One region of the Thermosporothrix sp. COM3 genome, then DNA from elsewhere that is predicted to be linked to it. Evidence: riboswitches for the same ligand, from Rfam matches in the RefSeq annotation. Region 1 holds a riboswitch; the other holds the start of a gene.
What was found. A riboswitch is a leader RNA that binds a small molecule or an ion and turns the genes downstream of it on or off. The one in region 1 is predicted to bind thiamine pyrophosphate.

Region 1 (4,428 bases):
CATTTCTGTCTCCCTTTTCAGGAGGGTGAGGGGAGTCTGGCCCCTCGCTCTCCTCTCTGGCGCTTCATGCCTGCATAAACGATCAGAAAAGCAGATCGGGCCGGTCTTCAGCGCCCGCTTCTTCCACGCGAGCTGTTGATTGCTTCGTGATCTGAAAGAGAGGGGGCGAGCTTCACCCGCTCCAGCCCATATTGCTCTGAGCAGCCAGAGCGGGCCGACAGCTTTGCATCGTAACATGCGCTCTGCTGTCCAGCAGATACAATATGAGGCTTGAAAGACAAAGGAGACGATAGAGGGAAGGGCTTCAGCCCGCCACCCCGGTACGCTGAAGCAGAGAGGCTAGATCAATTGAGCAGCTTCCTGCATTTTCCGAACCTCGGGATAGAGATCGTAGATGTTCAGGTAGTTCCCATCGGGGTCGCGTACAACAAACGAGCGGCCCGCACCAACATCGGTAATACCGCTCACAAACTCAACGCCCTTTGTCTGCCATTCCTGATAGACAGCGGCTGCATCCTCCACCATAAAGCCGATCAGCACACCTCCACGTTCTGTAGAGGCACCATAGGTTCCCACTTTGATATCTTGCAACATGAGATTGAAGCGGCTGGCCTTTGAATGCAGAAAGACAAATTCCCCGGTTGGCGAAGAGAATTCAGGCACCACCACGAGGCCCAGCAACTCAGTATAAAATGCCCGGACACGCGGCATATCCTGCACCAGCAGCATAACAGATGTAAGACCTGGTTCCATACTGACTCCTCCTTTTCTTTCCCCCATGCTAGCACACTATCGTGCCCGGGACTTCTCGAATCTTGCGCTTTTTCATCATATCCCGGACAAAATATATCCTTGACACATTTTGTCCGAGAATGGTATGATCATACTATCCAGAAAGAACAAAAAGAAAAAGGAGATATCCATGAACGCACGTATTCAAATCACGAAAGTCGCTCCCGCAGCATACCGCGCTGTTTTCCAGTTAGAGAAATATGTCAGAGAGAGTGGCCTTGAGCGCTCGCTGCTTGAACTGGTCAGGTTGCGTGCCTCACAGATCAATGGTTGCGCCTATTGTGTTGATATGCACACCAAAGATGCCCGCGCCGCCGGCGAAACCGAGCAGCGGCTGTACCTGGTCTCCGCCTGGCACGAGGCCACCTGCTTCACCGATCGAGAGCGCGCCGCCCTTGAGTGGACCGAAGCCGTCACGCTGGTCTCCGAAACTCATGTCCCCGACGACGTCTATGAGCGTGTGAAGCAGCATTTTACGGATGAGGAGCTTGTCAACCTCACTGTAGCGATCTCAGCCATCAACGTCTGGAATCGCCTCAATGTCAGTTTTCGCACTCCTGCCGGAGACTATCAGCCCGCACAATCTTCTCATTAGCGGGCTTCACGCGCGGCGTGATATGGCTCGGCTTACCCGAGTGACTTGACGCCGCTATTTCCCTATGTTATAAACAACTGAAGATAGATCGTTCTTTTGCAAAAGAGATTGCGGGAGCTTGGGAAAGCCAGGCTGAGAGGGTGGCCCATTCTCGCCACCGACCGATATAACCTGCTCTGGATAATGCCAGCGAAGGGATTCTTTCGTACAGAACAACAGCAAGACGCTGGCCCTTTGCCAGTGTCTTTTTTTGTTCCCATAGCAGCCCGCACACCGAGAGGAACAAAAACCATGAAACAACCTCGCGCCATGACAATCGCCGGTTCCGACTCAGGAGCCGGGGCAGGCATTCAGGCAGATCTGAAAACATTTGCCGCGCTTGATGTCTATGGGACCTCCGCCATTACAGCCATCACCGTTCAGAACACGCTCGGGGTTCGCGATGTGCTGGAAATGCCCACGACGTTGGTGACAGAACAAATAGACGCTATCATGGAGGATATCGGAACCGACAGCGCCAAAACGGGCATGCTTGCCAGCTCCCCGCTGATCGAGGCCGTTGCAGCCAGCGTGCGCAAGTGGAACCTGCGTCTTGTGATCGATCCGGTAATGCGCGCAAAAGGAGGGGATCCGCTGTTGCAGGATGAAGCGGTATCGACGTTGCGTTCGGTCCTGCTGCCGCTGGCAGAAGTCGTCACCCCCAACCTGCCTGAGGCCGAAACGCTGATCGGCAAGCGCATCACCTCGCTGGAAGAGATGCGTGAAGCAGCGCGCATCATCCACGATCAGGGGCCGCGCCATGTGGTCGTCAAAGGGGGACACGCGCTCGGCGATCCGATTGATATCTACTTTGATGGAAGCCACTTCTCCGAGTTTCGCGCCGAACGCATCGACACGCCACACACTCACGGAACGGGCTGCACTTTCTCGGCAGCAATTGCGGCCTTCCTTGCTCGCGGTTCTTCGGTGTACGACGCCGTCTATGCAGCCAAGCAGTATATCACCGAAGCGTTGCGTCATGCGCCGGGAATCGGTCACGGGCATGGACCGGTCAATCATTTCTGGCTTCACGCCCCGGCCCTTCCCGCCGTACTCTCAACCGCCGTCAGCCGAATCGGGGAATAACAACGTATGCACAAAGATACATCCATTCAACAACTTGTACACCTGCTCCCGCGAATCCGCGCGCAGAAGCCGCTGCTGCACCATATCACCAATCAGGTGGTGATGAACGATACAGCGAACATGACTCTCGCTCTGGGGGCGCTACCAGTCATGGCCCATGCGATTGAAGAAGTTGAAGAAATGGTCTCGCAGGCCGGGGCGCTGGTCCTGAACATTGGAACGCTCGTTCCCGCCCAGATCGAAGCGATGCTCCGTGCCGGGAAACGCGCCAACGCGCTTGATATCCCCATCATTCTGGATCCTGTGGGAGCCGGGGCGACGCGCCTGCGAACGGAAAGCGCTCTCCGGCTGCTCTCGGAGCTCAAAATTACCGTTCTCCGTGGCAACGCGGCGGAGATCGGCACGCTCATCGGTGTGGAGAGCGAGACCCGGGGCGTTGAATCGATTTCGGTGGCCGTCGAGCGTTCCGTGCTGGTCCAGCAGGCAGCGCGCATGTTTGGCTGTACCGTCGCGATCACAGGCGCGCAGGATGTCATCAGCAATGGCGAACGGCTCGCCACCGTCGGGAACGGCCACCCGCTGCTTGCCTCGATTACGGGAAGCGGCTGCATGGCAACCACCGTGATCGGCGCATTCCTGGCCGTGGAACGAGACGCCTGGCAGGCAGCAATAGCGGGGCTGCTCGTGATGGGGGTCGCAGGCGAGCAGGCTGCAAGCACCGCCGCTGGCCCGGGAACATTCCGCGCTCATCTCTTTGATGCGGTCGCTGCGCTGGAACCAGAGGCACTCTTACAGGCCCAGAAAGTGAGCTTTGCATCATGAATAGAGCAGCACTTGCACATCGGTTGACGCTGCATGTGCTCACCGATCGCGAATGGTCACGAGGACGCGACACGGTGTCGGTCGCTCGGGCGGCTCTGGAAGGCGGCGCGACCGTGATACAGTTACGTGACAAACTCGCTTCAACCCGCGAGCTGATCGAACAGGGGCAGGCCTTACGCGAGTTGACCCGCGCCTATAATGCTTTGCTGATTGTCAATGATCGCGTTGATGTCGCTGTCGCCGTCGATGCTGATGGGGCGCATGTCGGGCAGGACGATATGCCCGCGCCGCTCGCCAGGCAGATTCTGGGCCCTCAGCGCATTCTGGGAGTATCGGCCGGCACTCTGGATGAGGCGCTTGGCGCGATCAAAGATGGGGCCGATTACCTGGGAGTGGGGCCGATCTTTGCGACACGCGGTAAGCTGGATGCCGGTCCAGCGATCGGTGCGAAGCTGATTTCGACGCTCGCGGCCCGCTTCCCGACACCACTTGTCGCCATCGGCGGATTGACCGCAACCAATGCGCCCGAGATCATCCGTGCCGGGGCCGCTGGAATCGCCGTTATCACTGCTGTAGTCGCCGCCGATGATATTACCGCGGCCACCAGAGAGCTGCTGACCACGATCCAGGCAGCAAAGCAGTCGCCGCAGGCTCACCCATGAGCTTGCGACGACCCGAAACGCGTCAGATGAGGAGGCAAAAGATCAAATCATCAAAGTGCTTTGTCCATAACGTGGCTCCATTCTCGGGCTTCAGGGCTCCTGGCGTTCTCGGGCCCACTTTCCAGCGGCCTCAATCCCTGTCAACTATCGTGTACAATCAGATACTTGAAAATCGGGAGAGGTCATCAGAAGAGAGCATGATACAGAGAATTTGGATATAGAACGTTTTACTGAGAGACAAGCTCTTTTTCCCGGGCCTGCCTCATAAAATGGAGAAGCTATAGGGGAAGAAAAAAGAGCCGCCGCAGGCTCACATATGAGCTTACGACGGCAATTATACCGATAATACATAAAAACTTATCCGATGGCCCAGGTATACAGACTCTTCTCAAGCGTGATCTTCCACTGCGCGGCCCCAGTTTCAGTGTTCAG
Region 2 (4,428 bases), 3.5 Mb from region 1:
TTCAGATATGCGACCATTTTCAGGGAAGGAGCTGCTGTGTATGCTTGATGATGCGACGTTGCAGGGGAAAATTCTGCTTGTAGATGATGATGATGAGATTACACAGTTCGTCCAGGATGCCCTTGAGGACGAAGGCTTTACGGTGCTGATTGCACACGATGGAGCCCGGGCTATTGAACTGGCTCGGGTGGAAATCATCGATCTGGTGCTGCTGGACATTATGTTGCCGCATCTCGATGGCTTCAGTGTGTGCCAGGTTTTGCGTGATGAGCTGGATATCCCGATTCTCTTTGTCAGTGCCAGACAGGGAGAGTCCGACCGGATCCAGGGATTGAGTGTCGGTGGCGATGATTATATTATGAAGCCGTTCAGTATTCGGGAACTGGTTGCCCGGGTACGGGCGCATCTCCGCCGCGAGAACAGGCTGCGCAAGCAAAAGCGCCAGATGGTACGGCTGGTTTGTGGTGCGCTCTCGATTCACCTCGATACCTACGAGGTGCGCTACCGCGAACAGCTCCTTGCCCTGTCGCGCAAAGAATTTGAGATTGTTCGCTTGCTGGCGTTGCACCCGCGGCAGGTGTTTTCGCGCGAGACAATCTACGAGCGGGTTTGGGGCGACGATGCGAATAGCTACTCGGAGACCGTGACCGAGCACATCAAGCGAGTTCGGCGGAAGCTGGCGCTTGCAGATCCGCATACCGAATATATCAAGACGGTCTGGGGAGTAGGGTATAAATGGGACCAAGCCATAGCGAAGGCTTCCGACGCCTCTTTCTGAAATATCTGTTTTTGCTGCTTGCGATCGCTATTCCAGCTATTGTGTTTCTGGAAATGTGCCTTGCTGCTTTCTTGTTGCGTCCATTCGGCATGACTCAGGTAAGCGGCGAGGCCGGCCGGCTGGCACAGTTCGGGAGCGAGCATGCGGCACTGCTTGTGGAGCGAGACAATCGATTCATGCAGGACTGGGAGCGACGTGTGCGAGCTGTACCTGCTTTAGAGTATCTGGTACTCGATCCGCAGGGAAAACCGCTTGCCGGGAACAGGCAGACTTTTTCACCTCTGCCCTCTCCCGCGCTGTTGCTTCAGCGGCTGAATCAGACTATTTTGCTCAAGAATGACCACTATGTTAATACCGTGCCTCTGGTTTCTGATACCCGTGTCTATGGCTATCTCCTGTTGACCTATCCTGCCAGCGCCCTTCCTCCACAGGCGTCGATTTCCTGGGCTTTTATTCTGGGGCTGTTGCTGCTTGAGCCGCCTGTTGTGCTGTTTGTCGTTGTTCTAATCTTTGCCTCGCGTCTGGGCAAAAAGCTGAACCAGCCGGTTGAAGAACTGATGGGGGCGGTCGAGAAGATTAAACAGCACGACCTGGATTTTACGATCCATTATGACCAGCCTGATGTACTCGGCGATCTCTGCCGGGCGGTCAATGATCTGCGTACGGCCTTACAATCCTCGCTGTTGCGCGAGTGGGATAAAGAAGAGCAGATGCGCGAGCTTGTGGCCGCTCTCTCGCATGACCTGCGTACACCTGTGACCGTGATCCAGGGGCATATTGAGGGACTACAGCGGGCCCAGCCCGCCAAGCGAGCAGAGCGCCTTGAGCGCTATCTTCCGGTGCTGGAAACGAACGCGCAGCGCATTGGTCGTCTCCTGGAAGAGATCTTGCTGATCTCCTCGCTGGAACAGGCAGAATTCTCGCTTCAGATGCAGGCGGTCCATCTGGGCGATGAACTGCGACGTAAGGCCCAGAATTATGAGCTGGCGGCGGCTGAACAGGAGATTCGCTTTCGGTATGAACTCTATCGTGTCGCGGAGTCAGAAGAGGCGCTGCTTGATTTCTCGCAGATTGAACGGGTACTGGATAACCTGTTTGAAAATGCCCTGCGCTTTACCCCGAAGGGAGGCGAGATCACGCTTTCCTGTGCCTGGAATGTTGGTGTGCTCAGTATCAGCCTGCACGATACCGGGAGCGGGATTGACCCGCAGGAACTTCCTTTTATCTTCGACAAGTACTACACGCGATCTCGCAGGCCGAAGCAAGGCAAGAAGAAAACGGTTGGTCTCGGTCTCTATGTTTGCAGAGTGCTGATTGAAAAGCATGGGGGGCAGATTATGGCCCGCAATCGTCCCGAAGGTGGTTGTGAGGTATCATTCTGGCTGCCATTGCAGTGAGGCGCGTCACTGGCTGTCTATATTGATATATCTGCTATCTATGATATACTTGAGGTGAATTTATTGTGTTTGGCCGTATGATGGCCGGGCATGATTGCGCTGCTAGGGGAGCCTATAGGCTGAGAGGTGGCCGGAAGCGGCCCCGACCCTACGAACCTGATCTGGGTAGTGCCAGCGGAGGGAAGCGGCAGTTCTTCTTTTTCTCTACCTCATTCTCGTTTCTGCTGCATTCTTTCCCCATGCCTTTGTATCTCCCGAAAAGAGCTGTAGAAAAACAATGAATCCAGGCTATAAACTCTCGCTTCGAGGAGTGACCAGGAGCTTTCGTTCCGGGAAGCGAACGGTAGAAGTGCTGAGCTCAATTGATATGGATGTCAGGAAGGGCGCATTTGTGACTCTGATCGGGCCCAGTGGCTGCGGAAAAAGCACGCTGTTCAATATCATTGCCGGGTTGGATGTGCCTTCTTCTGGAACGGTGGCGATCGATGGTGACGCCGAGAGCCCACGTGCCGGACGAAGCGGCTATATGCTTCAGCAGCCGTTGCTGTTGCCCTGGCGCACCGTCGAGGAGAATATCCTGCTTGGGCCCGAGGTGCGACGTGAGGCTCGCCAGCAGGCCCGGGAGGAAGCGCGTGAACTGATGAAGCGCTTCGGGCTGGCGGAATTCGCACAGCAGTATCCCGCCACGCTTTCTGGTGGCATGAAGCAGCGGGTGGCCCTGCTCCGAACGGTGCTGTTTAACCGTTCGTTCCTGCTGCTGGATGAACCGTTAGGAGCACTCGATGCCCTGACGCGTCTCTCTTTGCAGATGTGGCTGCTCGATCTGTGGCAGAGTTTCCAGTCAAGCGTGCTCTTCATCACCCATGATGTGCGTGAGGCGCTCCTGTTATCTGACCGCATTTATGTGCTCAGCGCGCGGCCTGCGCGGATTTTGCGCGTGGTGGACGTTGATTTGCCGCGCCCGCGCCGCCAGGAACATCTGGCGGAGGCACGAGCCTTACAGCTTGAACGGGAGTTGCTTTCACTCTTGCTGAAGGAGCAGCCAGTATGAAACTACGTCGTATTGCCGCTTTTGGCCCTGCATTTGTCGTCGCCCTGGCGCTGCTGGCGCTCTGGGAAGTCTATGTGCGCTCGGGGATAGTCACTCAGTCTGTGTTGCCGTCTCCGTTAGCTGTGGTACAGGCTCTGGTAGATCGAAGTGATGCTCTCTTTGCCGAGACAGTGCAGACGTTGCTTGAAACGCTCCTGGGCATAGTGGTCGCTACGGTGTTAGGCTTGCTGCTGGCGCTGGCGCTCGGGTTATCGTCGCTAGTGCGTCAGGCGCTCTATCCGTTGCTGGTTGTTTCGCAGACAGTGCCTCTGGTCGCGCTTGCGCCTCTGTTGTTGATCTGGTTTGGCTATGATATCCAGCCGAAGATTGTACTGGTCACACTGTACTGCTTTTTCCCGATAACCGTTGCCTGTGCGGATGCGCTGCTCAGCGTGGACCCTGACCTGATCCGACTGCTTCAAAGCATGCGGGCCTCAAACTGGCAAATTCTCTGGATGGTGCGTTTGCCCGCGGCGCTGCCCGCCTTCTTTTCCGGGCTCCGGATTGCCGCGACCTACAGCGTGACTGGAGCGATTGTCGGCGAGTATGTCGGAGCTGAACGCGGTCTGGGAATCTATATGGTCAAAGCGGTGAACGCGCATGCGACGGCTGCTGTCTTTGCCGCTATAGTGATTACGTCGCTTTTGAGCCTTTTCCTATTTGTACTCGTCTCATTTATTGAGCGGCTTGCTTTGCCCTGGCATCAGCGGACGTTGCCGGGTAAGTTTGGACAACAGCCCGAGAGGGCTTAGTGTTTGTGGTTGATGTAAGGAGTTCTCTTTTGTTATGAGTAAGCGAATGCGCCTGCTGGCCAGTATTTTGATCCCGGTGCTGTTGATTGCAATCGTGGCCGGGCTCTTTTTCTGGCTGCAACGTGGTAATACACAGGGGGGGCCACAGGAGATGGTCAAGGTGACGCTGGCCCCCGACTGGACACCAAATACCAACTATACCGGCGTGTATGTGGCCCAGAAACAGGGCTGGTATCATGAGCAGGGAATTGATCTACAAATCCTGCCCTATTCGCCAAATACCACGCCAGATACGCTTGTAGTCAACAATAAGGCTGATATCGGGATCAGCTCAATGGAGGGTGTGGTTGCCGATGCCGCAGCCGGTCAGCCGGTCACTTCAATTGCCGCTATTTTCCAGCATAATACGTC

Region 2: it holds a riboswitch for thiamine pyrophosphate, as region 1 does, so the genes downstream of both, KTH_RS19095 (ABC transporter ATP-binding protein) here and thiD (bifunctional hydroxymethylpyrimidine kinase/phosphomethylpyrimidine kinase) in region 1, are expected to answer to the same signal.

The regions. Positions count from the first base shown of each region.
Region 1 is NZ_AP019376.1:1,012,140-1,016,567, reverse strand. It holds gene KTH_RS04375 (VOC family protein) at 340-753, opposite strand; gene KTH_RS04370 (carboxymuconolactone decarboxylase family protein) at 923-1,387, shown strand; TPP riboswitch at 1,488-1,603, shown strand; gene thiD (bifunctional hydroxymethylpyrimidine kinase/phosphomethylpyrimidine kinase) at 1,679-2,512, shown strand; gene thiM (hydroxyethylthiazole kinase) at 2,519-3,334, shown strand; gene thiE (thiamine phosphate synthase) at 3,331-3,996, shown strand; gene KTH_RS04350 (outer membrane protein assembly factor BamB family protein) at 4,354-4,428, opposite strand, start outside.
Region 2 is NZ_AP019376.1:4,495,648-4,500,075, reverse strand. It holds gene KTH_RS19105 (response regulator) at 59-778, shown strand; gene KTH_RS19100 (HAMP domain-containing sensor histidine kinase) at 736-2,175, shown strand; TPP riboswitch at 2,270-2,375, shown strand; gene KTH_RS19095 (ABC transporter ATP-binding protein) at 2,453-3,226, shown strand; gene KTH_RS19090 (ABC transporter permease) at 3,223-4,017, shown strand; gene KTH_RS19085 (ABC transporter substrate-binding protein) at 4,052-4,428, shown strand, end outside.